4 regions of the Cetobacterium somerae genome follow, and region 4 is predicted to be linked to each of the others. Evidence: riboswitches for the same ligand, from Rfam matches in the RefSeq annotation. Region 4 holds a riboswitch; each other region holds the start of a gene.
The links. Region 4 has a riboswitch for cobalamin ahead of MKD34_RS02330 (TonB-dependent receptor). Riboswitches for the same ligand answer to the same signal wherever they lie in the genome.

Region 1: another riboswitch for cobalamin. It lies ahead of MKD34_RS13800 (sirohydrochlorin cobaltochelatase); the one in region 4 lies ahead of MKD34_RS02330 (TonB-dependent receptor).
Region 2: another riboswitch for cobalamin. It lies ahead of MKD34_RS11535 (TonB-dependent receptor); the one in region 4 lies ahead of MKD34_RS02330 (TonB-dependent receptor).
Region 3: another riboswitch for cobalamin. It lies ahead of MKD34_RS00075 (sirohydrochlorin cobaltochelatase); the one in region 4 lies ahead of MKD34_RS02330 (TonB-dependent receptor).

The regions. Positions count from the first base shown of each region.
Region 1 covers NZ_CP092522.1:116,273-124,090, forward strand. Annotated here, with positions in the region: gene MKD34_RS13785 (sensor histidine kinase) at 1-1,092, shown strand, start outside; partial or broken gene msrAB (bifunctional peptide-methionine (S)-S-oxide reductase MsrA/peptide-methionine (R)-S-oxide reductase MsrB) at 1,198-2,175, opposite strand; gene MKD34_RS13795 (calcium-translocating P-type ATPase, PMCA-type) at 2,293-4,917, shown strand; gene MKD34_RS13800 (sirohydrochlorin cobaltochelatase) at 4,958-5,875, opposite strand; cobalamin riboswitch at 5,932-6,106, opposite strand; gene MKD34_RS13805 (ATP synthase subunit I) at 6,181-6,438, opposite strand; cyclic di-GMP riboswitch class I at 6,596-6,671, shown strand; gene MKD34_RS13810 (hypothetical protein) at 6,713-7,201, shown strand; gene MKD34_RS13815 (hypothetical protein) at 7,243-7,707, opposite strand.
Region 2 covers NZ_CP092520.1:535,907-543,724, reverse strand. Annotated here, with positions in the region: gene MKD34_RS11570 (threonine/serine exporter family protein) at 1-624, opposite strand, end outside; tRNA gene MKD34_RS11565 (tRNA-Leu) at 781-868, shown strand; tRNA gene MKD34_RS11560 (tRNA-Tyr) at 876-960, shown strand; tRNA gene MKD34_RS11555 (tRNA-Thr) at 969-1,044, shown strand; gene MKD34_RS11550 (hypothetical protein) at 1,167-2,438, shown strand; gene MKD34_RS11545 (META domain-containing protein) at 2,487-2,873, shown strand; gene MKD34_RS11540 (C40 family peptidase) at 2,860-3,330, shown strand; cobalamin riboswitch at 3,455-3,635, shown strand; gene MKD34_RS11535 (TonB-dependent receptor) at 3,793-5,883, shown strand; gene MKD34_RS11530 (YkgJ family cysteine cluster protein) at 5,896-6,435, shown strand; gene MKD34_RS11525 (DMT family transporter) at 6,448-7,302, opposite strand; gene glmS (glutamine--fructose-6-phosphate transaminase (isomerizing)) at 7,397-7,818, opposite strand, start outside.
Region 3 covers NZ_CP092519.1:11,553-19,370, forward strand. Annotated here, with positions in the region: gene MKD34_RS00055 (L-cysteine desulfidase family protein) at 1-687, shown strand, start outside; gene MKD34_RS00060 (CoA-disulfide reductase) at 715-2,058, shown strand; gene MKD34_RS00065 (cation:dicarboxylate symporter family transporter) at 2,108-3,538, shown strand; gene MKD34_RS00070 (ABC transporter ATP-binding protein) at 3,574-5,283, opposite strand; cobalamin riboswitch at 5,445-5,621, shown strand; gene MKD34_RS00075 (sirohydrochlorin cobaltochelatase) at 5,747-6,589, shown strand; gene MKD34_RS00080 (ABC transporter substrate-binding protein) at 6,634-7,494, shown strand; gene MKD34_RS00085 (FecCD family ABC transporter permease) at 7,491-7,818, shown strand, end outside.
Region 4 covers NZ_CP092519.1:518,880-526,697, reverse strand. Annotated here, with positions in the region: gene MKD34_RS02340 (apurinic/apyrimidinic endonuclease family protein) at 1-514, opposite strand, end outside; gene MKD34_RS02335 (ABC transporter substrate-binding protein) at 501-1,361, opposite strand; gene MKD34_RS02330 (TonB-dependent receptor) at 1,449-3,350, opposite strand; cobalamin riboswitch at 3,377-3,545, opposite strand; gene MKD34_RS02325 (methylated-DNA--[protein]-cysteine S-methyltransferase) at 3,664-4,140, shown strand; gene putP (sodium/proline symporter PutP) at 4,155-5,588, opposite strand; gene MKD34_RS02315 (rhodanese-like domain-containing protein) at 5,912-6,205, opposite strand; gene MKD34_RS02310 (flavodoxin) at 6,215-6,718, opposite strand; gene MKD34_RS02305 (tRNA threonylcarbamoyladenosine dehydratase) at 6,721-7,446, opposite strand; gene htpG (molecular chaperone HtpG) at 7,614-7,818, shown strand, end outside.

The DNA.
Region 1 (7,818 bases), on a different replicon from region 4:
CTCAATGCTATTTTTATAAAAGAAGTTTCTATTCATAAAGAAAAAAATATTGGTGATAATAAAAATATAAAACCACACCCCATGAAAATTATTGAAAATGAATTATGGGATGATGTTAAAAATGGAAAAGAAGTTTTAAACATTCAAATTGGAAGAGATAATATTAAGCGAATTGTTTTAGCTAAAAAATTAAATGATGATAAAATGTTAATTATAACTACATCTATTGCTCCTATTACTGATGTTATAAAATCAACCTTAAAATTTTTTATTTATATCATTCTTTTAAGTATTCCAATCAATTTATATATTGCTTATAAATTTTCAATAAAAATGGGAAAACCTATTGAATCTGAACTTATAGAGCTAAACACTCAATTAAAAAATGAATTAGAAAAACAGAAAAAATCTGAAGCTTTTAGAAAGAATTTCATATCTAATGTTACACATGAATTAAAAACTCCTGTGGCTATAATTGATGGATATAGCGAAGCTATTTTAGATGGGATTATTGAATTAAATGAAATACCAGATATTTGTAAAAATATTAATTTAGAAGCCTCTAATATGAATGCTTTAATACAAGAGTTACTTTTTTATTGTAAAATGGAATCAGGGTATATTCCAATAAAAAAAGAATACATTGATTTAAAAGAAACTATTAAAAATATTTTAAAAAGATATGCCATAGATTTTAAATTAAATAATATAAATTTAAAAACTTCTTTAGATAAAATTGAAATATATAGTGATAAAAAACTTTTAGATCGTTGCCTCAACAACCTTATTATTAATTCACTCGCATATGTTAATGTAGAAAAAAATATTGAAATAATACTAAATAAAAATGAAATTATTATTAAAAATAGTAGCGAAATTTTAAAAGATGATAATTTAGAAGAATATTTTAAACCTTTTTCTAAAAAAAATGATAAAAAAGTTAGAAAATATGGTGGTACTGGATTAGGACTATCTGTTGTGTCAGAAATTCTTAAAAATCTTAATTTAGAATATAACTTTTATTATGAATTTAATGAAAAAGTTGTGATTTTTAAAATTTTATTAAAAGAAGATAAAAAGTTTAATTATTAATAGTTTAGTAACTAAATATATCTTTTAAAATATTTTTACATAATAAGATCCATCATTTTTGAGATTCTAAAATGATGGATCTATTTTATAGATTTTATTATAAAACTATTTTTTCTCTATAATACTTTTTAAATAACCATATCCTTTTTCTTCCATATTTTTCAATGGAATAAATTCGATAGCAGCACTATTTATGCAATATCTTAATCCTCCAAATTCTCTCGGTCCATCGTCAAATACATGTCCTAAATGAGCTTTTCCAACTCTACTCACTACTTCAACTCTTTCCATATTAAAACTGCTATCTCTATGATAATTTACTACCTCTGGTGCAATTGGTTTTGAAAAACTTGGCCATCCACATTGAGAATTAAATTTATCTTTAGATGAAAAAAGCGGTTCTCCCGTTGTAATATCAACATAAATTCCTGGCTCAAAAAAATCCCAATATTCGTTATTAAAAGCTCTTTCTGTATCTCCTAATTGTGTTACTTTATATTGTTTTTCTGTTAATTTAGATTTTAATTCATTATCTGATAATTTAGTATATTTATTTTCATCAATTATCATGTTATCGGCTTTTGATAAATCTATATGACAATAACCATTCGGATTTTTCTTTAAATAATCTTGATGGTAATCTTCTGCCAAATCAAATCTAATTAAAGGCATCACTTCTACCATAATTTTTTTAGGATAATTTTTTTGAAGTAATATAATCTCTTTCTCAATAATCTCCTTGTCTTCTAAATCTGTATAATAAATTCCTGTTCTATATTGAGTCCCTTTATCATTTCCTTGCTTATTTAAACTAGTTGGATCTATAATTCTAAAATAGTACTTTAAAAGTGTTTCCAAATTTATTTTCTCAGAATTATATATTACTTCAACAGTTTCAGCATGTCCTGTCCCGTTATATATAACATCTTCATATGTTGGATTTTCTGTTATTCCATTTGCATATCCTGAATTAGCATCAATTACACCATCAATTCTTTTCATATAAGCTTCTACTCCCCAAAAACATCCACCAGCTAAATATATTTTTTTAATATTTTTCACTTTATCACCTCTAAGAGTTTTTTATTATTATATTTATTCTACATATCAATTGTCAAATTTCTTCTTAAATTAAAAAGAAATTAAAAAAAAACTTGTAAAAACTAAAAAGATTAGCATTTATGAAAGGAAGGTAAATTTATGGATAGCTTAAATGATAATAAGTTTTATAAAAAAAATTTAAAAGAAATCTATAAAATTTTTGATAGTAGCGAAACTGGATTAACATCTTATAAAGTTAAAAATTGGATTCATCGTGGAGCTAAAAATTTATTAACTAAGGCTCCTGAAAAAACTTTTCTTTCAAGGGTTTTAGTAGCTATTTCAGAACCTATGGTTAAAGTTTTAATAATAGCTATTTTTTTGACAATCATAATAAATATAATGTCTATTGAACAACATCAGACTCCAGATTGGGGACAAACTATTGGAATAACCTTTTCAGTTCTTTTAGCAACTTTAGTAACTGTTTTCATGGAGAAAAGATCCCAAGACGCCTTTCTTGCTTTAAAAGAAATTGGAGATAAAAGAAATATTAAAGTTATGAGAGAAAATATAATTTATGAAATCCCTATCGAAGATATTTTTCCAGGAGATATTATTTTTATATCTACAGGAGATAAAATTCCTGCTGATGGAAGAATAATTGAAAATAATGACTTAGAAATTGACGAGTCTCTATTGACAGGAGAAAGTCAAGCTTCTAGAAAAATTCAAGAACCTCTACAAGGAGATAATTATTCTCTTGGTGAAAGACTTAATATGGTTTATTCCGGAACCTTTGTAGTTTCAGGTCATGCTAAAATTCTAGTAACTGCTATTGGAGATAATACTGAAATTGGAAAAATATCTACATCTGTGCAAATCGAATATAACATTCTGACTCCATTGCAAAAAGAATTAGGAAATTTGGGCAAAAAAATTGCTATTGCCGGAATTGGAATCGCTATTATTGTCTTTTGTCTTAAAATATTTAACTACTATATTGATAGCCAATTAAATTTACCAAATATTGCACAAGCTATAACTATCTGCATTGTACTTATTGTTTCTACTATTCCAGAAGGGCTCCCTACTATGATTGCTGCAACTTTAGCTCTAGGAGCAATCCGTCTTTCTAAAGAAAATGCCTTAGTTAAAAAATTAGCTGTTTGTGAATCTATTGGGGCTATTGATGTTATTTGTTCTGATAAAACAGGAACATTGACTGAAAATAAAATGAGTGTCATTAAAATTGAAAACTTAAATGAAGATATGTTAGTAAAAAATATTTTCTTTAATAATAGCTCAGCCTTCTCCCAAGATAAAAATTCAACTAAAAAATTTATAGGAAATCCTACTGAAATTGCTCTTCTAAATTATTACTCAAATTTAAAAGAAAAATTTATAATAAAAGAGGAAAAACTTCTTTTTCAATACCCATTTAACTCTACAAAAAAAAGTATGGGTAGTATTATATCAACCTCAACTTTAAATAATTACATATTTTTTATTAAAGGAGCTCCTGAAAAAATATTTGAAGTTTGCAAAATCTCTGAATTTGAAAAACAAAATCAACTTCAAGCAATTCAAGCTGAACAACGAATTGGAAGAAGAATTATTGCCTTTGCTCATAAAAACTTATCAAAAGAAGAAAAATGGAGAGATTTTGAAAATGATCTTATGAAAGATTGTATCTACGACGGTTTTGCTTCAATTTCAGATCCTATTAGAAAAGAGGTTTTTGATGCTATTACCACATGTCAAAGAGCCGGTATTGATGTTAAAATTCTTACAGGTGACAACACCTTAACTGCTACTACAATAGCTAATGAGTTGGGTTTAATCAAATCTGATTCACTTATTCTTGAGGCAAAAGATATAGATTCTATGAATGACTACGAACTAAGAGGGAAATTGCAACATATTTCTGTTATTGGAAGAAGTAACCCTTTAACTAAACTTAGAATAGTTAATACTCTTATGGAAATGGGTAAATCTGTTGCTGTTACTGGAGATGGAATAAATGATGCTCCTTCACTTAAAAGGGCAGAAGTGGGTATTGCTATGGGAATAACGGGAACTGAAGTTTCTAAAGAAACTGCTGATATAATTCTTCTTAATGATTCTTTTGCTACTATAGTTAAAGCTATCGAGTCCGGAAGAGGTCTTTACGAAAATTTTCAAAAATTTATTCAATTTCAACAAATAGTAAATGTTTCCGCTTTATTTCTTATTTTAATGTTTGAACTTTTGGATTGGGGTACACCTTTAAAGCCTATTCAAATTCTATGGATTAATATTATGATGGATGGTCCTCTTGCAATCTCACTAAGTTTTGAAAAAACTAGAAAATATATCATGACTGAATTCCCAAGAGATAAAAGCAAAAGTATTGTGACCACTGATCTATGGATTAATATCTTTATAAATTCTACATTTATGGTTTTATCTATGATTTTTTTTATAAGGGTTTTTCATATCAATAAAGAAATGACACCTACATATATTTTTAACCTTTTTATATTTTTAGTTATATTTAATGTTTATAATTGCAAAAGTATTGGAAAAAACTCTATACTAAAAAGTTTTTTTAATAATAAAGTTCTTAATATAATTGTTATAAGTACTATCATTATTCAAATTTTTATATCTATATTTTTAAGAAGTTTTTTCTCTTTAAATTATTTAAATTATATAGAATATTTAAAAATTATATCTTTTAGTTTATCAATAATAGTTTTTTCAGAATTTATAAGATTTTTTAGAAGAGTTTTTAATAAATAAAAAAGCTCCATCTCAAAATCATAGAGATGGAGCTCATTTTTTATAAATCTTTACTTTTTGCGTATCCTGCTTTTTTATCTATGATATCTATACTTTTATGTTTTTCAAGAAACTTTGCATTTCCAACAAACATATCTTGAATTTCAGGAATTTCACCAAGAGGAATAAGTTTAACCTTAACTTTAAATCCTGCCTTTTCTAAATTTTCTTTCCATTCTCCTGCGATATCATTTTTAGCATGGTCTCCCGCAACAAACATCATTGGCATCAAAACAATCTCTTTTTTCTTATCCTTTTTAAGTTGTTTTACTACAGTTTCAAAAGTTGGATATCCTTCAACAGTTCCAACATAAATTGGTTTCTCCATATCTTTAGCCATATAATCAAACATTGCATAAGCTGATGTTGCTGAATTATATGTTCCGTGTCCTACTAAAACTACAGCTTCTTTTTTATTTAAAGGTCCTACTGTCTTCATAACAGCATTAATTGTATCTTTATAATGATGAGGATCACTTAATAAAGCATCTCCAACTCTTAAATTATTAAAATCTTTTGTATGAAATTGAGCTTCTTTTTTTATTGATTCCATTTCTACACCATCAATTACATTTGTTGGTTGAATAATTACATTCTTATATCCTTGTTTTTTTAGAGATGCTAAAACTTCGCTTGGACTATATTTTTTTATTCCCTCATTTGCTGCCACTCTCTTAGTAACAATTCTAGATGTATATGCTTCAAATACATCTGCTTTTCCATCAAAAGCTTTTATAGCTTTTTGGTTAATTGCATCAATAGTTTTAGCTCTAGTGTCTGAATGAGTTGTTCCAAAGTGTGTCATGACAACTGCACTTTTCCCACCAGTATAAAACTCAGCATCTTCAAAAGCTTCTTCTCCATGAGCTAATAATAAAGCAGTAGATAAACAAAATAATGATAATAATAATTTTTTCATAAAAATATCCTCCCAAATATAATTTAATTTGGAAAAAGAGTCTCCTCTTCTCCGTCCTCGCAGATTTTATAATGGCAGGTCTCCTGACTTAGATTCATCCTACTCGTATCCCTTCCCAAATAAAAATATTCAGTGGTTTCTATACTTTCGTCCTCTTTACAGTGGCGGGACCGTTTAAGTTTTTCACTTAATTCCCTTTTAATCTTTAGAACCATTACAGAGGTATATTATCACTAACATGTTTTTTTTTCAACCATTTTATAAAAAAAGAATACTAATTTATTTTTATATATATTTTATTGATATTATTTTTTCTTATTTTTATAAAAATAAACTATATAAATTCTTGATAAAATTGCTCCGATTAATGCAGCAAAAAATCTGTGACCACTATTTTGAGCTAAATAATAAAATCCTGCTAAAAGAAGAAAAATTCTTAATATTGAAGTCACAAAAATAAATAATGAAGGATTTTTAAATTTTTTACTTTCGTCAATACCAAAATTTAAACTATAAAAAAATAAAAAACCTAAAATAATTCCACCTATAAATGCAATAATCATAATGCTCTCCTCCTTTTATAGCTTTATATATTTTCGCTATTATTTATCAATATTTACCATTAAAAAATATTTTTCCTTGCTTTTTTTTATTTTTTAATATTAATAATAGAAATATTGACTTTTTATTGATTTTATTATATTATTTTTATGTACAATATAATAACTGTGGCAAAATAAGGGAAACTTTATGACGCAAAGCTATAGGGTCTTTAAAATGACAGCCAGTTACACTTTTTTAGTGTAACTGGATTTTTTTATTTTTATGGGAGGGAATATGAAAAAAATTTTAATTTCAAATCTATTATTAATATCATCTTTAAGTTATTCATCTTTAGAAAACTCAGCTGTAGAAAGTTCAATGAATATAACTGCAACTATTATTAAACCTTTAACAGTTCAATCAAATGGGCCTTTGGACTTTGGTAATATTTTACCTACTGCAACTAGCCATGCTTATTCGAGCTTTACTGTAAAAGGAGAAGAAAATGCAAATGTAAAGATTTCTTTCGAAAACTTATCTTCTGATGGAGCTAGCTTCACTGTGCCACTTCATAATAGTAATAATAGTGATTCGTTTAATATAACTTTTAACTGTACTGCACCAAACTCACCTGGTAATTTTTTAAACCACACAAACAACATGATTACTCTAACTAATAATGGGGAAATAGTATTAAGTATTGCTGCAACTGCTCAACCTAGAAGAGATCAGACTCCTGGTCAATATACAGGAGAATTTACTATGAGAGCGACATACGAATAAATAAAAAAATCCCTATACAAATTTCGTATAAGGATTTTTTTTTATTTATTTTTTCTTATCTCATCTATAACTTCTAATAAAAACTTCTTACACTGATCATTTTTTATTGTGTAATAAACATCATGAAATTGCGGTGATGGAAACTCTGCTAAAAGTATATTCATAACCATTCTATCTCTATAAATATCAGATCTATTTAAGCTTCTTTCTATTTTTCTTAAACTTTCATCATCTTCTTCCAAAAGATTATCCACAATTGTATTAGCATTTTTAATTAAAATATCTAAATTTGTAAGTCTATCTCTTCTATTTCTAACCTTATTTTTTTCATAAAATGTTTTTCCTTTATTTAACTCTGTTAAAAGTCCAAATAAATTAAGAGTTGGATCTTTTTCTAAAATATTTAGTATTTTTCCATATATTATATTGCTCTCTTTATCCTCTGGACTTTGATTTTTTAAATTTTTTATATATTTTTCTGAAATTTTAATTAATATATCGTTCATAAAATTCTCCTCCATAATATTTTCTTAGACTTATAGTATAACACACTTTATAAAATATATAAATAACTTATAGATAATATTGCAATTATATGACATTCGTAGTATATACTA
Region 2 (7,818 bases), on a different replicon from region 4:
TCCAGGAACTAATAGCATTAAAGAAGAGATTATACTAATAGATGGTGTTGTAATTATTCCGTTAACATAAAATAAATTAGAAACAAAGGCACAAATTGCTCCAGAAATTAAATTTATAAAGAAGCTATTTAGTTGTAATCCTGAAATAATATAAGAAAATAAAGCAACACCACATCCAGCGACAAAAGCAGCAGCAAAATCGTTTGGTCCTCCTTTAAAAGAAACAACAAAGCTTGCTGCTCCTAATGCAGAGGCAATGAAGTTCATACCAAAACCATAGGGTGATATTTTATTAATATCTTCTAAAGATTTTTTTAATTCTGAAAAAGAGTATTTTTCGATTTCATTTATTAATTTATGAACTTGATGAATTTTATCTAAATTTGTAGATCGAGAACTGATTCTTTCTACTAAAGAAACAACTTCATCATCAATATTTTTTCCAGAAACAATGATACATGTTAATGTAGCAAAGCAGTCAATTTTCAAATTAAAATGTTGACCGATTCGAGCGATAATATCCTCGACTCTATAAACTTCACCTCCGCTAGTAAGAACTATTTTTCCGGCGAAAGTTGCTAGTTGAAGAACACGATGTTCGGTAATTAGTTGTTTTTTTGGCATAAAATCTCCTATAATTATAAAAATTTAAAACATATCTAATAGTAGCATTAAAGTTTCTAAAAAGCAACACAGACATTGTTAAAAAAAATAAAAAAAGTTATTGACACAAACTTTAAATTGTGGTATTATTATCTTGTTGAAAGCGAAAGCAATCACGCCTGGGTGGCGGAATAGGTAGACGCACAGGACTTAAAATCCTGAGCTATCTGATAGCGTGCCGGTTCGATTCCGGCCCCAGGCACCATACAAGTGGTGAGGTTCCCGAGCGGCCAAAGGGATCAGACTGTAAATCTGACGGCTCTGCCTTCGAAGGTTCGAATCCTTCTCTCACCACCATTTTATAAGCCGCTTTAGCTCATCTGGTAGAGCAACTGACTTGTAATCAGTAGGTGATTGGTTCGACTCCGATAAGCGGCACCATAAAAAGTTATTAACTCCTTATAGAAGGAGTTTTTTTATTTTTTGCAACATTTCTTTTTTTAATAAAAAAAATATAGTATAATTTAATAGAAGTATATATAGAAAAAATATTTGGGGGAAATATGAAAAATATATTAATACTATTGCTTTTGATTTATACAAATATAATGGCAGCAAAAAATGTAGTAACTTTAAAATATAAATCTAATGAACCGTTATTAGGAAAGGGGCATTACTTGGTTCTTTCTGATATTCCAATTCCAACCTATCCAAATACAATTGGATATTTTTCAACTGTAGATATTTTAGGAAAAAATTTGAAAATAAATAAAAATTTAGAGAAAGTTATCATTAAAAAAGGTGGAGAAATAATAAAAGAAAAAAGTGTTATTTGGGATAAATATGCTTTTCAAATGGAGAAAATAGATTTAGATGGCTTGATTATAGAGTTAAAATGGAAAAGTTTAAATAGACAAAAAATGGAATTGATGATTTATGAATGGGATTTAAAAGAAAAAGAATATGAATTGGAAATAGAATATAAATATCCTGACAAAATCGAGACACAGGTTCTGAAGATAGAAATGCCTAATTTCAATTCGGATATATATTTAGATTTTGATTATAAAAATCCAATTTTGAAAAAACAAGAGTATGGAAAAAAATATTTGATAGTTAAAAAAATACAATTAAATGATTATAATTTGGAAATAACAAAAAGTGAAAATAAATTAGATGGATTAAGATTGATTTTAAAGCCAGAAGGAGTAATAGAGGGAGATAATCAAGATACGAACTATTATAGAAATACTATTAAAGTTGTCCCTTTGATAGAAAAATATCCAGGGATTTTTCTTGAGGAGTTAGATTATGGTAATATATTTAAAAATTCAAAGGAAATTTTCATAGGATTAGAGCTACCAAAAGATTTAAATTATAATAAGACTTACAAAATTTCAGGAGATATTTTGAGTATAGCTTATAAAAATAAAAAAAATACGTTGATAGATAAAATAGTTATTTTAAGTGGTGAAAAGAAGATTTTTAAAATCATAGGAATAACTAAAAATTATAATAGTCAGGATAAAATACAGATAGGTGATTCAGAAAAAAATAATAAATATTATGAAGTCGAATCTTCAAATAGCATAAATAAAAACTATAAAAACTTGAAAATAAAACTTAATAATATTGAAGAGGTTATAGATAATTTAGGAAATTCTAGAGTAATATTGATTGAAAATATGAAAATTAAAGTTGAGAATGGAAAAGTTTTTGTTTCCATTGATGAGTTGGAAAAATTTGAACAAGGTCAAGAAATAACATATGATATATTAAATAAAAATAATGAAATAATAGATAAAATAAATTTAAAATTTTATATGGAGAATTAAAGCTGGACATGTTAGAATAGGAAATAATAATAAAGAAGAGGTGAAAAAATGAAGAAGCTACTATTATTTTTAATTGCAACTATGTTATTTGTAGGATGTTTTGGAAAAAAAGAGGATATAAGTTCTCAAATTATAGGGAATACATATATTCTTCAAGGTGTTCTTCCAGAAAGTGAAATTGATATTAATTTTGAGAAAGATAAGGTTTCTGGAACTTCAAGTGTTAACAGATATTTTGCAAACTATACATTGGAAGGAAATAAAATTTCGATTCAAGAGCCTGGATCTACTAGAATGATGGGACCTGAAAATTTAATGATACAAGAGCAAGAGTATTTAAAAAATCTTAAAGATTCAAAAGAGATTGAGGTAACAAAAGATGGAATTATACTACTTACAAATTCAGGAGTAAAATTAAATTTTGTTAAAAAATAATAGATTTCTTTTGAAAATATTACTTTTGTTCGTTTTAATTATATTCACAGGATGTTCATCAGCTAGGATTAGTGAAAGAGAAAGAAATGAAAGAACTGCTAAAATAACCGCTTTTTATAAAAGTTGGAAAGGGACTAGATATAGGCTAGGAGGTACAACTAAAAGCGGGGTGGATTGTTCAGCCTTAATGCAGCATCTTTATAAAGAAAAGTTTTCAAAAAAATTGCCAAGAACAACTAAAAATATGGCCCAAGAGGGAGAGAAAATAAAAAAAACTAATTATTGGGAGGTTGGCGATTTAGTATTTTTTAAAATTGGATGGAGAAAAACCCATCATGTTGGAGTTTATTTAGGTAATAATAAATTTATGCATGCCTCAACATCAAAGGGTGTTGTAATTTCTGAGATGGATAGTTATTGGAACAATCATTTTTGGCAAGTTAGAAAAGTATTATAATTAGAGAAGAAGTAGATGTTCTACTTCTTTTTTTTATAATATAAAAAAGAAGTCAAAATAAAAAAATATATTCAAATAATAAATGTTGTATTCAAATAATTGACAAAATAAATTTAAAGTATTATATTATAAAAGTATTTTAAATGCCAAAAGGCTTAATAAAGGAAGATGGGTGAGAATCCCACGCAGCCCCAAGCTACTGTATTGTGGACGAAACTGATAGAACCACTGGATTATAAAATCTGGGAAGGATTAGGAGTAGGATGAAACTGAGTCAGGAGACTTATTTAAAATTTAGTTTTTTATTTTTCATGGGGGAAAAATAAGAAATAAGAGTATATTTTATGACATGATTTTTTGTAATTAAATAAAAACTCCTAATTTCTAATAAAAGCTAAAGTTTAAGAAGTCTTTGGTTTTTTATTAGATTTTTTTATTTTAAAAGAGTAATTGGAGGGAAATATGAACAAAAAATTATTATTACTATCTTTACTTATTGTATCTGGTATAGCAAAAGGTGGAGAAAACAAAAGCTTTGTAAAATTAGAAGATACAGTTATTACAACTCAAAACTTTGAAACAACAGTTAGAGATACTCCCACAAATATTTCTATTATAACAGCAGAGGAAATTGAAAAAAGCGGTTCAACAAATTTAGTTCAAGTTTTAAGAGACGTGCCTGGGTTATTTGCTAGAGAATATGCGGGTGGTGAAATAAGATTTGATTTAAGAGGACAAAACCCAATGTACGCTAATAAAAATATTATTGTTACAATAGATGGTGTTCCTATAAATAGAACAGGTTTAGGAAGTTCTGATAGCTATAATCTTTCTCAAATTCCTGTTGAAAGAATTGAAAGAATTGAAGTTATTCCAAGTGGTGGAGCAGTTTTATATGGTGATGGTTCTGTTGGAGGTATCATTAATATTACTACAAAAACAGTTGAGGATAGACAAAACTACGGTTCTATAAATTTTAATGCTGGAAGTCACGGGTTATTTTCAGAAAATATAACCTATGGAACTAAAATTGGTAATAATTTTCTAAATGAGATTTCATTTAGTAAGTATAATTCTCACGGATCAGGAAGAAAATTATCTGATGGAACTAAAGAAAAAGTTGATAAATACTCTTTTGACTATACAGGAAAATATCTTTTAGATAATGGTGATATAGAGTTTAAATATAGTCATGCAAAATCTGAGACTCACTTAGGAGGAACAATACCTCAATATATATTTGATGAAAATATTAAATATGCATCAAAATTTTCAAAAAGTAAATATGAATTAAATGATTTTTACTTAAAATATAGAGCAGAAGTTTCAGATAGTTTAGAATCTGTAACTTATATTAATTATTTACATAACGATTATTCTCCTTATTCAGGAGGTTTTTATAACAGTAATAGATATAAAGAAAGAAAAGAATATGTTAAATCTCAATTAAAATATAAATATTTAGAAAATAATTATCTTATTTTTGGAGCAGACTACTCACATCATAGAGAAAAGGATTCTATGGCAAATTTAAAAACTTATAAAGATGGAAGAGAAGCTAAAAAAGAAGCTTACGGAATCTTTTTAATGAATAAGATAGAATACAATAAATTTCAATTTATTCAAGGAATAAGAAAAGAATATACTGATTATGATTATTATTTACAAAAGTTAAAGGATGTTAATGACCCTTCTAAATATTATGACATGGAAAGTAAAAAGTTTAATAATACAGGATTAGAATTTGCAATAAACTATTTATATTCAGATACAGGATCGACATATATAAATTATACACGAGGATTTAGAACCCCAAGTGCCACTGAAATGGGAAGCTATGAGCCTATTTTACAAGGAGTTTATGAATACAATAGAAAATCACAAACAAGTGATAATATAGAAATAGGTATAAAAGATTTTGTTGGAAACACTTATCTTTCAGCATCTGTATATTATAATAAAATTGACAATTATATGTATTCTAAAATCCCTACAAATATTGAAGATTGGGATAAGAGTATAACTGGAAATTTAGGTAAAGTTGATAAATATGGTACGGATATAGTTGCAGAGCATTACATAGGAAATCTTACTCTTAGAACAGGAATTTCATATATTCACCATGAATTAAAAGATGGACCTACAAAAGGTGAACCGATTCCAAGCGTTCCTAATTGGAAGGTTACTGCAGGAACAACTTATAACTTTACGCCTAAATTCTCGGCTAGTGTAGATGCTCTTTACCATGGTTCTTATACTGTTTTGGATGCACTAAAATATAAGGTTGGAACATTACCAGAGAGTGGAGATGAAAGTTCACTTGAAAAATATGATGAGAAAGTAGACTCATATATAACAGTAGATTTATCTACTAGTTATCAATTTGAAAATGGGCTTACTTTAACTGCTAGAGTAGACAATTTGTTTGATAAAAAATATGATAGATACGTTGGAGCTTGGGGAGATTTTTCTGGAGATTCTACATATGTAGTTCAACAGCACTTACCTGCTCCTGGAAGGACTTTTACTGTAGGAGCTCTATATAAATTTTAAAAGGAAGAAAATATGAAAATATTAAGAGAAATATTGGAAGATGCAAAAAATAAAATAGTGCAGTTGAATGGGGAAAGGTTATGTAATCAAACTTCTAATTCATGTGGTTGCTGTAATTGGGATTATTCATTAATATCTTTAGATGAAAAGAAAGAGATAATAGAGTTTTTAAAGAAAAATAATGAGATAAGAGAAAAAATATTAAAAAATAAATTAGAGGAAAATATTTGCTATTTTCACGATAAAGAACTAGGAAAATGTTTGATATATAAATTAAGGCCGATATGTTGTAGATATATATCATATAAAATCTATGAAAAAGATGATTGTTTTAAAACTTGCTCTCCTTTAGAACCTTGTAAAAAGGGTTGTTCAACAGTTATAAGAATAGAAAAAAAAGATGTTAGAATAGAAAAATATCCTTTAAAAAGTTATCAGCTAAATGATGAAAGATATTATTTTATAGATGATAAGGTGATAGAAGAGTATAAGAAATATAAAAATAAACAAAATGTTAAGTTAAACAGTGTGATAGAAGAGATAAAAAAGTGATTGCTATCGCAATCACTTTTTTGATAATCTGTAGTTAAAAATAGCTGCTCCAATAATTATTAATCCACCAATCAGACTTAAAGTATCTGGAATTTCTTTCCAAAAAATAAAACCGATTATAGCTGAAAATATAATACTTAAGTACTGGTATATAGAAACTTCACTAGCTAAAGCATATTTATAAGCGTATGCTAAACCGATTTGTCCAACAGTTGCGAAAATACCAGTTAAAATAAGATAAAATAATTGAACCCCACTAGGAATAACGAACCCTTGGATTAACATAGGTGGAATCATTCCAACCATAGAAAAAGCTGAAAACCATAAAACTAAAGTTGATGGTTCTTCCATAGTTCTAAGATATCTAACTAAAGTATAGGCACCACCAGCAAAAATAGCTGACAAGAATCCTGCTAGAGCTGGAAGCATTTCAAAACTAAATTTAGGTTTGATAACAAGAAGAGCTCCAAATAATACAACGATTAAAATTGGGATTTGATGCCTTTCAAGTTTTTCTTTTAGAAATAATGTAGCAAAAATAGTTACAAAGAATGGTGAAAGTTTATTTAATAAAGCTGAATCAGCTAAATAAAGTTTGTTTATACAATAAAAATATAAAACTGCACCAGTTAACCCGATAACACATCTGTAAACCATAAATAATCTACTTTTATTACTACTTCCCCAAATATTTATATTTTGTCCTCTCATTGTAAAAAGTAACATAACTACACCAATAAGATTTCTAAAAAAAAGTTTTTCAAAAGTCGAGATATCGCTACCAATAAATTTAACTGTAGCTCCCATTAGTGCCATCCCTAAAGCAGAGATACACATCCAAATTGTACCTTTTAATCTATCATTCATATATAACCTCCTAAAGTAAAAATATTATAACATGAAAAAATGTTAAATTCTACTTAATAAGTATAAAAAAAAGAGCCGATAGGCTCTTTTTGAATTATTCAACAGTTACTGATTTTGCTAGATTTCTAGGTTTATCTACATCGATACCTTTATCTACTGATGTGAAGTATGATAAAAGTTGTAATGGAATAATAGCTAATAAAACAGAGAAAACATCTTCAATATCTTCTACGCCGATAAACTCATCAGAAACATTAATAGCTTCTTCACAAGATTTTCTTGCAATAGTTATAATATGTGCACCTCTAGCTTTAAGCTCTTTTATATTTGATATTGTTTTTTCTAAAAGATTTGACTGCATTCCAATAACTACAACGGGTGTTCCCGGTTCTATTAAAGCTATTGAACCGTGCTTTAACTCTCCAGCAGGAAAGGCTTCAGTATGAATATATGTAATCTCTTTCATTTTTAATGATCCTTCTAGAGCTGTAGCAAAATCCACACCTCTTCCAATAT
Region 3 (7,818 bases), 510 kb from region 4:
GTTATAGCTTATAACTCAGCTATAGCAAATGAAGGTTTAAAAAATGACTATGGAATAAGTATGGGTAAAAGTTTATATGAAGGTATGCAAGAGGGCGTTTACGGTAAAGATTTAAAAAACAAGATTGTAAGTTTTGCAAGTGCTGGAAGTGACGCAAGAATGAATGGGTGTTCTATGCCAGTAATGACAACAAGTGGAAGTGGAAATCAAGGGATGTCTGCATCTTTACCAGTTATAAAGTACTGTGAAGAAAAAGGATTAACACACGAGCAATTAATAAGAGGATTATTCTTTTCACATTTAACAACAATACATATAAAATCAAATGTTGGAAGATTGTCAGCATACTGTGGAGTTGTTTGTGCTGGTGGAGGAGTAGCAGGAGCTTTAGCCTTTTTAGATGGAATGCCTTTAGACAGAATAGATGCAGCAATTGAGACAACTTTAGCAACATTATCAGGAATGCTATGTGATGGAGCAAAGAGTTCTTGTGCAACAAAAATAGCGAGTTCAATTGGAATGGCATTTGATTCATACTATTTATCTAAAAAGAAAAAGAATTTTGAATATGGAGAAGGAATAGTTGGTAAAGATGTTGAAGCAACTTTAGCTAATGTAAAGGTTTTAGCTCATGAAGGATTAAGACAAACAGATGAAGTTGTTTTAGAAATAATGTTAAATAACTAGTTTTAATATATGGTTTTAGGAGGAAAAATGAAAATAATAATTATCGGTGGAGTTGCCGCTGGAATGTCAGCAGCAGCAAAAGCAAGTAGACTTAACAAGGAAGCAGAGTTAGTAATTTATGAAAAAACTGAGGTTGTTTCATGGGGAGCGTGTGGGCTTCCATACTATGTTGGAAACTTTTTTGAAAGTCCAAATAATATGATAGCAAGACCAGTAGAGAAATTTATAGAAGCTGGAATGAATATAAAAATAAAGCATGAAGTAATAGCAATTGATGTAGATAAAAAAGAGGTAACTATTAAAAACTTAGTAACAGGTGAAACTTTTATAGATAATTATGATAAATTAATGATAGCTACAGGAGCTCATGCAATAATGCCACCAATTAAAAATTTATCAACAAAAGGTGTATATACTTTAAAAGACTATACAGATGGAATTATTTTAAAAGAAGAGATGCTAAAAGATGAGAATCAAGATATAGTTATAGTTGGAGCTGGGTATATTGGACTTGAAGTAGCGGAAGCAGCTAAACATTTAGGAAAAAGAAGTGTTAGAATAATTCAATTAGGTGATAGAGTTCTTTTAGAAAGTTTTGATAAAGAGATAACTGATGTTATGGAAGAAGAAATAAGAGCTCACGAAGGTATAGAGTTACATTTAGAAGAGATTGTCCAAGAGATTGTAGAGGAAAATGGAAAAGTTGTAAAAGTAAAAACTAACAAAGGTGAATACCCAGCTGATATAGTTGTTGTATCAACAGGAGTAAGACCAAATACAGCTTTCTTAAAAGAAACAGGAATTGAAATGTTAGGAAATGGAGCTTTAGTAATAGATAACCATGGAAGAACAAGTATTGACTCTATCTATTCAGCAGGAGATTGTGCAACAGTTCCTCATTTAGTAAGAAAAGAAAATGTATATATTCCTCTTGCAACAACTGCTAATAAAATTGGTAGAATAGTTGGAGAAAATTTAGCTGGAGTAGAAACTGAGTTTCAAGGAACTTTAGGATCGGCAGCAGTAAAAGTTATGGATGTAGAGGCTGGAAGAACTGGAATAACAGAAGCTGAAGCAATAAAAATGGGAATAAACTATAAAACTGTATTTATAAAAGATAAAAATCAAACAAATTATTATCCAGGTAGAGAGGATATATTTGTAAAACTAATTTATGATGCAGATACAAGAGTTCTTTTAGGAGGACAAATAGCAGGTAAAAAAGGTGCAGTTTTAAGAGTAGACTCTTTAGCAACAGCTATTTATGCTAAGTTAACAGTAGATGAGATTGGAATGATGGACTTCTGTTATGCTCCACCATTTGCTAGAACTTGGGATGTAATGAATGTAGCTGGTAATGTAGCAAAATAAAATAGGCTTCAATAAAAATTAAAATATAGAAACGGGAGAAAAACAAACAATGAACAATGTATTTTTTGAACAATTTTTAATGATTAGTGATTTGAAAACTGTTGGTTTCTTAGTAGCATTATTAGTAATTTTATTTCTAATAAATATGTTACCGAAGAAAAAATTTAACTTTTCAGCAAAAGTTATGGTTGCAACAGTTGTTGGTTTAATTTTAGGATTAGCAATTCAATTTGTAGCTGGATTCCCAGAGAATCCAATGGAATTAACATTTGTAAAAGAGACAACATTATGGTATAGCTTACTTGGTGGAGGATTTATCTCTTTAATTAGAATGTTAGTTATTCCACTAGTTATGGTATCTATCATTCATGTTATTATTAATATGAAAGAGGATGCTAATTTAGGAGACTTAGTAAAGAAAAGTTTAATTATTACTTTAGTAATGGTTGCAATTTCTGTAGGTGTAGGATTACTTTTAGGAAATCTATTTGAAGTTGGAAAAGTTTCGACTGATGCAGTACAAGCTGTAGCAGCAGAGGGTGGAAGAAAAATTAGAGAGGTTAGCAATATTGTTGATACATTAAAAGCTCTTATTCCTTCAAACCCAGTTGAAGCGATGGTTAAGTTAAACATCGTTGGTTTAGTTATATTCTCAGCAGTTGTTGGAGTAGCGGCAAAGAGAATGTCAAAGAAATATATGGATACTGTAAAGCCATTCTTTGATTTAATAAATGCTTCTCAAAAAATTATAGTATCAATGGCAATGAGTATTATTAGATGGATGCCTTTAGCAGTAGTACCATTATTAGCAAACACAATTGCACAAAAAGGTATTGGAGCAATAGCAGAAGTAGGAAAATTCATAGCAGTTTTATACTTAGCAACAGCAGTTATGTTTGTAATACAGATGATAGCAGTATCATTCTTTGGATTAAATCCATTTACATATGTAAAGAAAAGTATCTCTTTAATGATTTTAGCATTTACATCTAGATCAAGTGTTGGATGTTTACCAGTAACAATTTCAACATTAACTAATAAACTAGGTGTTAGCGAATCAACAGCAAGTTTTGTTGCAAGTTTTGGTACAACAGCAGGAATGCAAGGTTGTGCAGGAATATTCCCAGCATTAACAATTGTATTTGTTACAAATATGAGTGGACATCCAATTGATGCAACATTAATAGTAATGTCTATAATTGTTGTGGCAATTAGTTCATTAGGAATTGCAGGAATTCCAGGAACAGCAACAATGGCAGCTTCAGTTGCTTTATCAGGAACTGGATTAGCAGCTATGTTCCCTCTAATTAACCCAATCTTAGCAATCGATCCTATTATCGATATGCCAAGAACAATGTTAAACGTAATTGGATCAGTTACAAATGCATTAATGGTTGATAAGAGTTTAGGAAACTTAAATCATGAAGTTTATCAAAATCCAGAAGCAGGAAATGAAGCAAACTCTTCTGAAATTGAGTAATAATAAAAAAAGCCACCTTGAAGGTGGCTTTTACTTTATCTAATTCCATGATATAACCTATAGAATTTACCTTCTAATTTTAAAAGTTCTTTAAATGAACCAGATTCAACAATATTATCATCTCCTAAGACATAGATTTTATCAAAATCTTCAAGGATACTAAGTCTATGAGTTATTGCAATAACAATTCTATCACTATACTCCTCTTTTATATTTTTTAAAATAGATTTTTCATTGATAATATCTAAGGCATTAGTTGCTTCATCTAAAAGAATCAAATCAGGGTTTTTTAAGAATAATCTAGCCATAGCAATTTTTTGTCTTTGCCCAGAGCTTACATGTACTCCACCTTCACCAATTATAGTATTTTCCTCCTGAGGAAATTTGTCAAAAATTTCATAAACATATGATTTTTCAATTGCAAAGTTTAATTCCTCTTCAGTACAATTTTCTTTTACAAGAGTAATATTATCAATTAAACTTCCATTTATAATATAATCACTTTGGTCTACGATTCCAAGTCGTTCTAAATATGTTTTAAAAGTTATTTTATTTAATGGAATATTATTAATTAAAATCTCTCCATTTGTAGGAAGTAAAGCTCTTTTTAAAAGAGAAGCAGTAGTACTTTTACCAATTCCACTTTCTCCAACTAGAGCTATTTTTTCTCCTTTTTCTATTTTTAAATTAAAATTTTGTAAAATAGATTTCTCATCATAAGAAAAGCCTATATTTTTAAATTCAATTGAAGTGATAGGTTCTGTTAGTGGTATATCTCCATCCATTCTACTGTCAAGATTTATAATTTCAGTAAATCTATTAACTCCGGAGATTCCTTTTTGATAGATATCAACAAGTCCAACCATTCTCATAATTCTAAGTCTAAAACGATCAACTAGAAGTAAAAAAGATAAGATAATTCCCATTGTAACACCATCTTTTATATATAAATAACCTCCAGCAAGAATAATTATAAGTTGAGTTATATTGGAGTAAAAAGTTACTCCTGAAACAATTAAACTTGATGGAATCATATTCTTCTTTTCACTTTCTAAAAGAGTATCATTTTTTTCAAGAAATCTTTTTTGAGCATAATCTTCTAAATAGTTATCTTTTAAAAAAGAGATAGTTCTCAAAATATCATGAAGATTAGCAGATAATAAACCTGAATTTTTTCGAACACTTCTATGACCAGCTTTCATTTTTTTATTTTCCTTATAAACAAATATCAATGTTAGTGGTAAAGGAAATAAAGTAATTAGTGAAAGTTTTAAATCAAAATCTATCATTATAAAGATAGAAGCAATAATAGTTATAACTGAAAATATAAAATCTTCTAATCCTCTATGACAAAGAGTAGAAACACTATCTAAATCATTAATAACTCTAGAAATTAAATCACCACTTTGATTTTTTTTAAAAAACTCACTAGGTTGGTTTAAAAGTTTTTTTAATAGGTCATTTCTCATACTTTGTTTTATTTTACTTCCCATTAATTTTCCATTTGCTTGAGAATTAACAGCAAAAAATAGACGTAAAATATAAAGAATAATTAATACAATTGAAAATTTTAGTAGTAAATCAATATTTTTAGAAGGAAGAGCATCATCTATTAAATTTTTAATTAAAAGTGGTGAGTAAACATCAATAGCAGTCATAGCTAATCTCACACCTAAAAATAGAAGAAGGAGTTTATTTTCCTTTTTTAAATAGTAAATAAGAGTTCCAAAAGATGTTTTTTTCATAAAAATTTCTCCTTAATATACATTTATTTCTAAATTAATAGTAACTTTTTTTATGACTAAAAGTCAATAGTTCTAGATATAAATAATATAAATAATAGATGATAATGTTATAAATTTTAGATAATTTGATTGAAATTTGTACTATAAAGTGTTAATATTAGTTAGATAAAAAATGTAATGGTTCAATTTGATTAAAAGGGAATTGGGTGAAAATCTCAAACGGTCCCGCCACTGTATAGAGGATGAAAACAGTAATACCACTGAGGATATAAACCTTGGGAAGGGCTGTGAGTAGGATGAATCTAAGTCAGGAGACCTGCCATTATTTAGAATTCTGCGAGGACAGAGAAGGTAAAGATTTTTACACTTCTCTTTTAGTATTTTCAAAAGGGAGGTTTTTTTTATTGGTGAGAAATTTTAATTTAAAATAAAAATAAAGAAAAATAATACAGGGAGATTAATGATGAACTTTTACAAAACTATGGAAAAGGGCGCGATTGTAGCAGCACATTTTGGAACGACACATGAAGACACGAGAGAAAAAACAATAGATATAATAAATAAAAAATTAAAAAATGAGTTTGATAAATTAGATTTTTTTCAGGTTTATACATCAAGAATTATAAATAGAATACTTTCAAAAAGAGGTATTGAAAATTTAAATACCACTCAAATTTTAGAAAAACTAGTAGAGCAAGGATATCAACATGTAATTATTCAACCAACATATATAATAAATGGAACTGAAATGGAAGCTTTAAAAAGAGAAGTGGATATGTTTTCTGATAAATTTGAAGATATAAGAGTTGGAACTCCATTATTAACAGAAGTAGATGATTATTTTAAGTTAATTGAAGTAATAGAAAAAGAAGTTGGAGTTTTAAAAGAGGATGAAGGAGTTGTGATGATAGGGCATGGTACAGAGCATCCTGCATTGTCAGCTTATCCAATGTTAGCTTATGTTACAAAAGACTTAGAAAAACCTATATACATTGGAACAGTAGAAGGATATCCAGGGCTAGATAATGTAGTAAGAGAGTTAAAAAGAGATAATAAAAGAAAAGTAACTCTAATGCCACTTATGTTTGTAGCTGGAGACCATGCTAAAAATGATATAGCTGAAGATTGGAAAGAAGCATTAGAAGAGAATGGTTTTGAAGTAGAGGTAAATTTAAAAGGATTAGGTGAAATTGAATCTATTCAGAATATTTTTATAGAAAGAGCTAAAAAACTAGAAAATTCTCAACCAGAGGATATATTAGTGAAAAAAGCTGAGTATGCTAAAGGAAGAAAAGCTTCTCATTAATTGGAAGAGTTTAACTCTTCCGCTTTTTATTAAAAGGAGAAATTATGAAAAAAATATTGTTACTATTTTTACTGATAACTACTTTAAATTTTTCTAAAGAGAATGTAAGAGCAGTTTCAACATCACAGTTTACAACAGAAATGTTATTAGCTATAGGTGCAGAAAATCAAATTTTAGGAACAGCTTATTTAGATGATGAAATACTACCTGAATTGAGAGAAAAGTATAATAAAATACCAGTTTTATCAAAGGGAGCTCCAACTAAAGAGCAATTTTATTCTTTAAATCCTAATTTTCTAACAGGATGGAAATCAATAGCAACACCTAAAAACTTAGGTACAGTAGAAGAACTAAAAGAAAATGGAATAGAAGTAGTTTTTACAAAATCTCAAGATAGCTCTAAAATTGAAGATATATATAGTGATATATTAATGTTTGGAGATATTTTTAATCTAAAAGATAATGCTAAAAATGTTGTAAAAAATATGAAAGAGGATATTAATAAAGTTAAAGAGAAAAATAAAAATAAAAATAATATAAAAGTTTTTGCATATGATAGTCAAGAATCAGCTCCCTTTGTAGTTGGAGGTAATGGAATTGGAAATACTATGATTGAAATAGCAGGTGGAGAAAATATTTTTAAAGATACAAATTTCTCTTTTGGTATTGGAACATGGGAAAAAGTATTAGATGAAAATCCAGAAGCTATTATAGTTATAGACTATGGAAGCGTAAGTTATGAAAATAAAATAAAGTATTTAAAAAACAATTCTCCAATATCTCAGTTAGAGGCTGTAAAAAAAAATAAATTTATAAGAATTCCATTGAGTTATATATCTCCGGGAATAAAGGTAAGTAAAGGTATTGAAATAATTTCAAATGGATTAAGAGAGGAAAAAAAGTGAAAGTAAAAGATAGAAATATAATTATAATATCTCTTATTTTAATTATAGTTTTAGGAACGATAGCAGTTACAATAGGTAGTGTTTCTTTATCGTCAATCCATGTTTGGAAAATATTGGTAAATAAACTATCTAATAAAGATATTTTTTCTATTGAATGGAAGAAATCAACAGAAATGATTGTTTGGAATTTAAGGGTTCCTAGAGTTATTTTGGCTTTATTAGGAGGAGCAGGTCTATCTTTAGTTGGAATTTTAATGCAGGCATTAACTAAAAACTCGTTAGCTAGTCCATATATTTTAGGTATATCTTCAGGGGCTAGTACAG
Region 4 (7,818 bases):
ATTCGTAGTCTTTTAAAGTTAATCCTGGCCATGGTAAATTTTCAAAAAGTAGTAAAGGTCCATCTCCTTTAAAAACTTCATTCACAATTTTCAAAGTTTCATCTAATACCTCTATAGATGTATAATCAAAGTTACATGTAAATATATCTTTAGGTCTTACGTGTGAAACATGAAAAACTAAATACTTTGCTTTAATTTTTTTAGCATCTTCAAATTGTTTTTTAAAAGTTTCTAACAAAATCTCTTTATTAAAAGAACGATAATAATTTAATATCCCTTCATCATCATAAAAATCTTCTTTTACCTTTTCCATATCCTCTCTCCAAAATTCTAACCAAGTAGGATAATATAATAGATGTACTCCTTTTACAGGATACTTTCCATAACTTTCCAAAGGTAAATGATCCCCGATTATTGTTTCTATACCTGTTATACCTTCGTTTTTTAATTTTTTATATACTTTTAAAAATTTTTCTTCCTCTCCATTTTTAGGAATAAAACTAAAACTTATCATTTGAAAGCACTTCCTTCATCTGTTTTAAAGATTTTAAAACTCTTGTTGATGGTCTATTAATCCCTTCGTCTATAAAATATACTTTTCCAGTTTTTACAGCATCAATCTCTTGCCATTCTGGTCTAGTCTTTATGTCCTCTACAACCTCTTTTCTATCCTCACCTACAAATATAAATTCAGGATTTTCTTCAATAATAGATTCTAAAGTTGGTGAAATCCATCCCTCTTGATTTTCAAATATATTTTTTCCACCGGCATTTTTTATAACATCATTCAAAAATGTTTTTCCTCCTGTTGTATATATAGGATTATTTAAAATTTCAAAATATACTCGCTTTTGCTTTTTATTTTGTAATCTTAATTTTTCTAACTCTTGAACATAACTATCTTTTAAATTATCACTCTTTTTTTTCTCATTTAAAAGATTTCCAATTTCATCTATAGAATTTTTAACTTCTTCTAATGAATTTGGGGTTTTCATTACATAAACTGGAATTCCAACCTCATCAAAAATATTTAAACTCTCTTTTCCTTTAGAGAGATTATGTTGGGATGTTATAACTAAATCCGGCATCAATTCCATTATTTTTTCTTCATTTAATCTATCTGTATTTAAAATTCCTTTGCCTTCTAATTCTTTAGATATTTTTTCAGAATATATATCTACTCCAGCTAAAATATTAACTAATCCCATATCTACTATTATCTCTGTATTTGATGGAACTGTTGAAATTATTCTTTCTACTTTTTCAGGAATTTCAACTTTACGACCAATTCCATCTACTAATATTCTTGAATATCCTATTGAAAATACAACTATATTTAACATAAATATCTTTTTTAACACTCGCCCACCTCTTCTATAAAAATATATTTCAATTATAACACATATGTAAAAAATGCTCTTCTCATATCTTGAAAAGAGCATTTTTTATTAAAAACTATATTTAAATCCAATATAATAATTTCTTTCTGGTGCAGGGTAATATGTCTTTCCAAATGTAGGGTCTTGCTCACTTGGTTTTTTATATCCTACATAATCATAATATTTTTCATTAAATAGATTATTAATTCCTGCATTTATAACTAATCCATCTTTGAAATCATATATAAAAGTTAATCCACTCAATATATAACTATCTGTTTTTTCTCTTTCATTAGCTTCATCATCGTTATCATAAGCTTTTCCATAATACTCCCAAGAATTATTGAAGCTTAGTTTTTCATTAAATTTATAATTAAAATTTAGAACTCCCTTTATATTTGGAACACCTGGAATATCTTTTCTCTCTTTAAACTCTGTTTTCATATAAGTTATTGATTCTGATATTGTCAATTTATCAAAATAATGCTCCATAGAAAACTCTATACCTTTTCTCTTACTTGTTCCATCTAAATTTCTATTTTTATTAACCTCATCGTTTTTATTTACTCCATAGAAAATTTCATTTTCTGTTTCTATATAAAATACTGATGTTGAAATATACGTGTTACCTACAAAATCCTTTGCTCCAATTTCATAAGTTTCTGTTTTTTGAGTATTAAACTCTCCATCCCAAACATTTATTTCATCTGTATTAGGTGCTCTAAATCCTTTTGTATAACTTATATACGTAGACCCTGAATCTGAATATAAATAACTTCCTGTTAATTCTATAGCGTCCTCTTTAAACTTTTTCTCTGAAAAATTTTTATTTTTTCCTTTATATTCAATATTTTGTCTTCTATATCCTTGAGTAAATCTAAAATTGTCAATTGTATAACTATTTACTATAAATCCACCTAAAGAATTTTTTTCTGCTTTAGAATCTCCATACGAAGAGTAACTCTTTGTTTCACCAGCATAAACATCTCCACCAAATACAATATAATTCTCATTTAAATATGAGTATCTTAATTGGGGTTTTAAATATTTTATCTCTGTTTTATAATTACTTCCGTTTGAAGAGTAATTCTCATGAGCATATCTTCCTAACAATTTAAATTCTAAATCGGAGTTTATATTATACAAATAGTCTCCCATAAAATTATTCTTCTCGGTTTTCCCATCAACCCTCCATCTTTTTGAATTCGACTGCGTTCTATCATCACTAACTTCACTTCCAAATAACCATCCAGGAGCTTTAAATTCATTTTTAGAATAATTATATTTAAATTTTAACTCTCCATCATTAAGTTTATATCTACTTCTAAATCCAAAACTTTCTAAATTATCTTTAGAATAATCTCTATAACCATCTTTTTCTCTTTTTAAATAATCTACTTCAACTAAAAGCTTTTCTCCTATTTTAGTTCCATATGTAATTTGTTGTTTTTTTAATCCATAAGATCCTATCTCACTATTTAAACTTCCATAATTTTTTTTATTTTCAGGTGCTTTTGTTACTATATTTATTGTCCCTCCAACTGCTCCATCTCCGTATAAAACTGAGCCTCCAGAAGGTATTACTTCAATTCTTTCAATATTATCTACTGGAATGTTACTTGTCTGATACCCTGATAAATCAATTGAGTTAATTGGTGCTCCATCAACTAATACTATAACATTTGATTTTGCTGTAGGCCCTTGACCTCTTATATCAAAAGCTGCATCAGCTCCACCCATCTCTTTTACAATAACACTTGATACTAATTTTAAAGCTTCTGCTACTGTTTTTGCTCCCCTTTGTGTTATCTCTTCTCCTGTCAATACAGTTATATTTTTTGGTATATCTGCTATTGTTGTCTCTGTATTTTCACTTGTTATAACACTTTCTTCTAACTTCACAACTTTGTCTTGTCCCGTTGCTAAACTAGATACAAGAATTAATCCTGCAATATAAAATCTTTTTTTCATTTAATTTAATCCTCCCATTCTGTCACTCGCAGTTTATTTTTATGGCAGGTATCCTGACTCAACTTCCTCCTCCAATAGTCCTTCCCAGTTTCCCAGTGGCTTATCTATTTTTGTCCATTTTACAGTGGCGTGACCGTTTAAGCTTTTCACTTAATTCCCTTTTAATTTATAAAAACCATAACATCTTATTATACTATAATCACTTCATTTTTAAAAGTTTTAAACAATAAGCGAACAAAATATATTTTAAATTAACCTTGATTTATTTATATTTTTTAAGTACAATTTAGATAAAATTTTTTAAGGAGAGTTTATGAAAAATATTATCCCAGGTTATTTTTATATTTTTGACACTCCATTTGGCTTACTTAAAATTGAAGAATTAAATAATGAAATTGTTAAAATTGACCTTAACAAACCTACTTCAAACAGAACTTTTAAACTTACAAAACTTTTAGAAGAGTCCTTTAAAGAGATTGATGAATTTCTAAAAGGCAAGAGAAAAAAATTTACATTTAAAATAAATCCTATTGGAACAGAGTTTCAAAAATCTGTTTGGAAAGCATTACTTAATATTCCTTATGGAGAAGTTAAAACTTATAAGGATATTGCAATTGCTATTGGCAATCCCAAGGCATGTAGAGCTGTTGGATTAGCAAACAATAAAAATCCCATTCCTATAGTTATTCCTTGCCATAGAGTAATTGGTTCTAATGGTAAACTTACTGGATATGCCTATGGATTATCTATAAAATCCCATTTACTTAATTTAGAAAAAGGTGCAAAATAACTTTGCACCTTTTTTTAAGCTTCAACTACATTTTTAAAAACTACTTTCTCCACTATGTAAACTGTTATTAAATTACTGAAAAATCCTGGTAATAACTCATACATATAACTATCTAATCCTAAAACTTTCCACATTAAAAATACAAACATTCCAACTAAAATTCCTGATAAAACACTTTTACTATTTACATTTTTAAAATAAAGTACTGATATTATTGCTGGTCCAAATATTGTCCCAAAACCTCCCCAGGCATAAGCTACCAATGATAGTACTTTAGCATTTTGATTTAATGCAAATACTAAGGCTAGTAAAGCTATTACAACAACACACAATCTTCCAACCCACATAATCTCTTTATCAGAAACATCTTTTTTCATATATTTATAAAAATCTTCTGTTAAAGTAGTTGATGAAACTAATAATTGCGAATCTATCGTTGACATTATTGCTGATAATATTGCAGCTAATAAAATTCCTGCTACCCAAGGATTAAACAACTCTTTTATCATATAGATAAATATTTTTTCTGCATCTCCTCCTAACTCTGCAACATTTTTAAAAAGTGGTATTCCTAAAAGTCCAATTGCTATTGCTCCAATTAAAGAGATAATTACCCATATCATAGCTATTCTTCTAGATTTTTTTAATTCTTTTACATCACTTATACTCATAAATCTAACTAAAATATGAGGTTGTCCAAAATATCCTAGACCCCAAGCTAAAGAAGATAATATTCCTAATATTCCTATACTTTCTCCATTTTGTTTAAATATATCTAATGAAATACCTTTTAATTCAATTCCTTGTCTAACTGTCTCAATATCTCCAATTTTATAATATGCTGCTAATGGAACAGCTATTATAGCTAAAAACATCAACCCACCTTGAAAAAAATCTGTCCAACAAGAAGCTAAATACCCTCCCATAAACGTATACACAACTATTGTTACTGCACCTATTACTACGGCAACTTTATAATCTATTCCAAGTATTGATTCAAATAATTTTCCTGCTGCAACCAAACCAGATGATGAATAAATTGTAAAGAAAAATAGTGTTCCTAAAGCTAGAACCTTTCTTATTGTTCCTTTATCATCTTTTAATTTCTTTTCTAAAAATGTTGGTAAAGTTAAGGTGTCTTCTATTTCAGTTTCAACTCTAAGTTTTGGTGCTATAAATTTCCAATTTAAATATGTTCCCGCTGTTAAACCTATTACAACCCAAATTTGTCCAAATCCTGAAAGATATACTGCTCCTGGTAATCCCATTAATAACCATCCACTCATATCACTAGCTTGTGCTGATAGCGCAGTTACCCAACTCCCTACTCCTCTTCCACCTATTAAATAGTCCTCAGAACTGGAGGTTTTTCCATAAAAATAAACTCCTACTCCTATTAAAAATAATAAATATGCTCCAAATGTAATAAACGTTTCTACTCCTATCATTTTATACTCCTCCCAAATTTTTAATAAAAATAAAAGAGGGTCACTCAAGTACAGTTTTGTACCTAAGTGACCCTCAACAAAAGAATCCTATTAAAAAATAATCTTTTATTAAAAGTTATTTCCCCTTAGATACAGATCCAAAATCGTAACACAAAATGGATCTGTATCTAAACATAAACTAATGCTTAAAACACAAATCCCTATCTAGGGGGGATGGGTTGTCTATTTACATTATTTGAAATAACTTGATCTTTTCTCATTAGAACTCTCCTTTAATTTTTTATTTTCATTATAGTAACATATGAAAATAATTTTGTCAAATTTTATTTCCAAGTTAATATTCCCTCTTGAGAATTAAAAACTTTTGTGAATCCCTCTTCTAATAAAATTAAAGCTGCTGTTTTAGAACGAACTCCACTTCTACAAAAAGTTATATATGTCTTATTCTTATCCAGTTCAACAACTCTTTCTTCTAATTCATGAAGTGGAATATTTAAACTATCTTTTACCGATACTTCCCAGTATTCATCTTCTGTTCGTACATCTAAAAGTACCGTATTCTTCTGTACTAGTAATTCTTTTACTTCAATTTGATTTAATGTTTGATATTTCTTCATAACTTTTCCTTAATTAAATAGAGGTTTAATCTCTTCTATCCAAGCTTTAATTCTATCCGGTGTTTCATTATCTTGATTACTTTCATCTAAAGCAAGACCAATAAATTTATCGTCTACAACTGATTCAGTTTCTTCATAGCTATATCCTTCTGTTGAAGTAAATCCTATTACCTTAGCACCTTTAGCTATAACTGCATCATATAATTTTCTCATTGCTCCAACGTACGACTCACCAAATGCAAATTGATTTCCTACACCTACTATTCCTACTACTTTATTAGTAAAATCTAAATCCTTTAATTTGTCATATACATTTTCCCAATCTTTTTGTAACTCTCCAACTCCATACGTTGGTGAAACTAAAATTAGATTTTCAATATTCTCCATCTCATTAATTCCATTTGCTACATCAAAAACTTCGTATTCCTCTCCTCTTAAGTAAAACTCTATTTCATCAACTATTCCAGCTGTTATTCCTGATGTTGTTCCATAAAAAATCCCTATTTTTTTCATAATTAATTTCCTCCTAAATTTTTCAGACCAGTTATATCTTTTATAACCTCACTTGCAATTATAAGACCTGCTACAGATGGTACAAAAGATATACTTCCTACGTTATTTTGCTTCTCTCTATTATTCTCTAGATTCTTCGGTTTCATTGGTAGTTCTTTTGAAAATAATACCTTTACCTTTTGAATTCTTCTCTTTTTTAACTCTACTCTCATAACTTTTGCTAATGGGCAAACAGATGTTTTTGATATATCTGCAACCTCTAGCATTGTTGGATTTATTTTATTTCCTGTTCCCATTGAGGATATAATTGGAATTTTTAATTCCTTTGCTATAGTTATTAAATCTAATTTTGCTGTAACTATATCTATCGCATCAACAATATAAGTATATTTTTTATTTTCTGAAAAGAATATTTCTCTTTTATCTTTAAAAAATTTTTCTTTATAGGCATTTATCTTTATATTTGGATTTATTGATAAAGCTCTTTCTTTTATAATCTCAACCTTATCTCTACCAACAGTATCTTGAGTAGCAATTATTTGTCTATTAAGATTTGTTATATCAACTGTGTCAAAATCAACAACTGTTAACTCACCAACACCAGCTCTAACTAAAGCTTCTACTACAAATCCACCTACTCCTCCCACTCCAAATACAAGTACATGGGAACTGTTTAGCTTATCTAAGTTTTCTGTACCTATCAACAACTCTGTTCTTTGAAAAATCATTCATTTACCAACCTTTTTATATTCTTTACTAATTACATAAAGATTATATACTAAACAACTATAAAATACAAGTTTTTCTTTATAAACTCTTGACATTTTTTCTAAATTTATGATATATATTTTATTAGCCACTTTATATGTGGAGTGCTATTTTTAAGGAGGATACAATGAAAAAAGAAACAAAAGTATTTCAAGCTGAAACTAAAGAACTTTTAAACCTTATGGTACACTCTATTTACACTCATAAGGAAATTTTTTTAAGGGAACTTATCTCAAATGCTAGTGATGCCACTGATAAATTAAAATTCAAGGCTCTTACAGATACTCATATCTTAGATTCTTCTGAAGAACTTTGTATAACTATTACTCCTA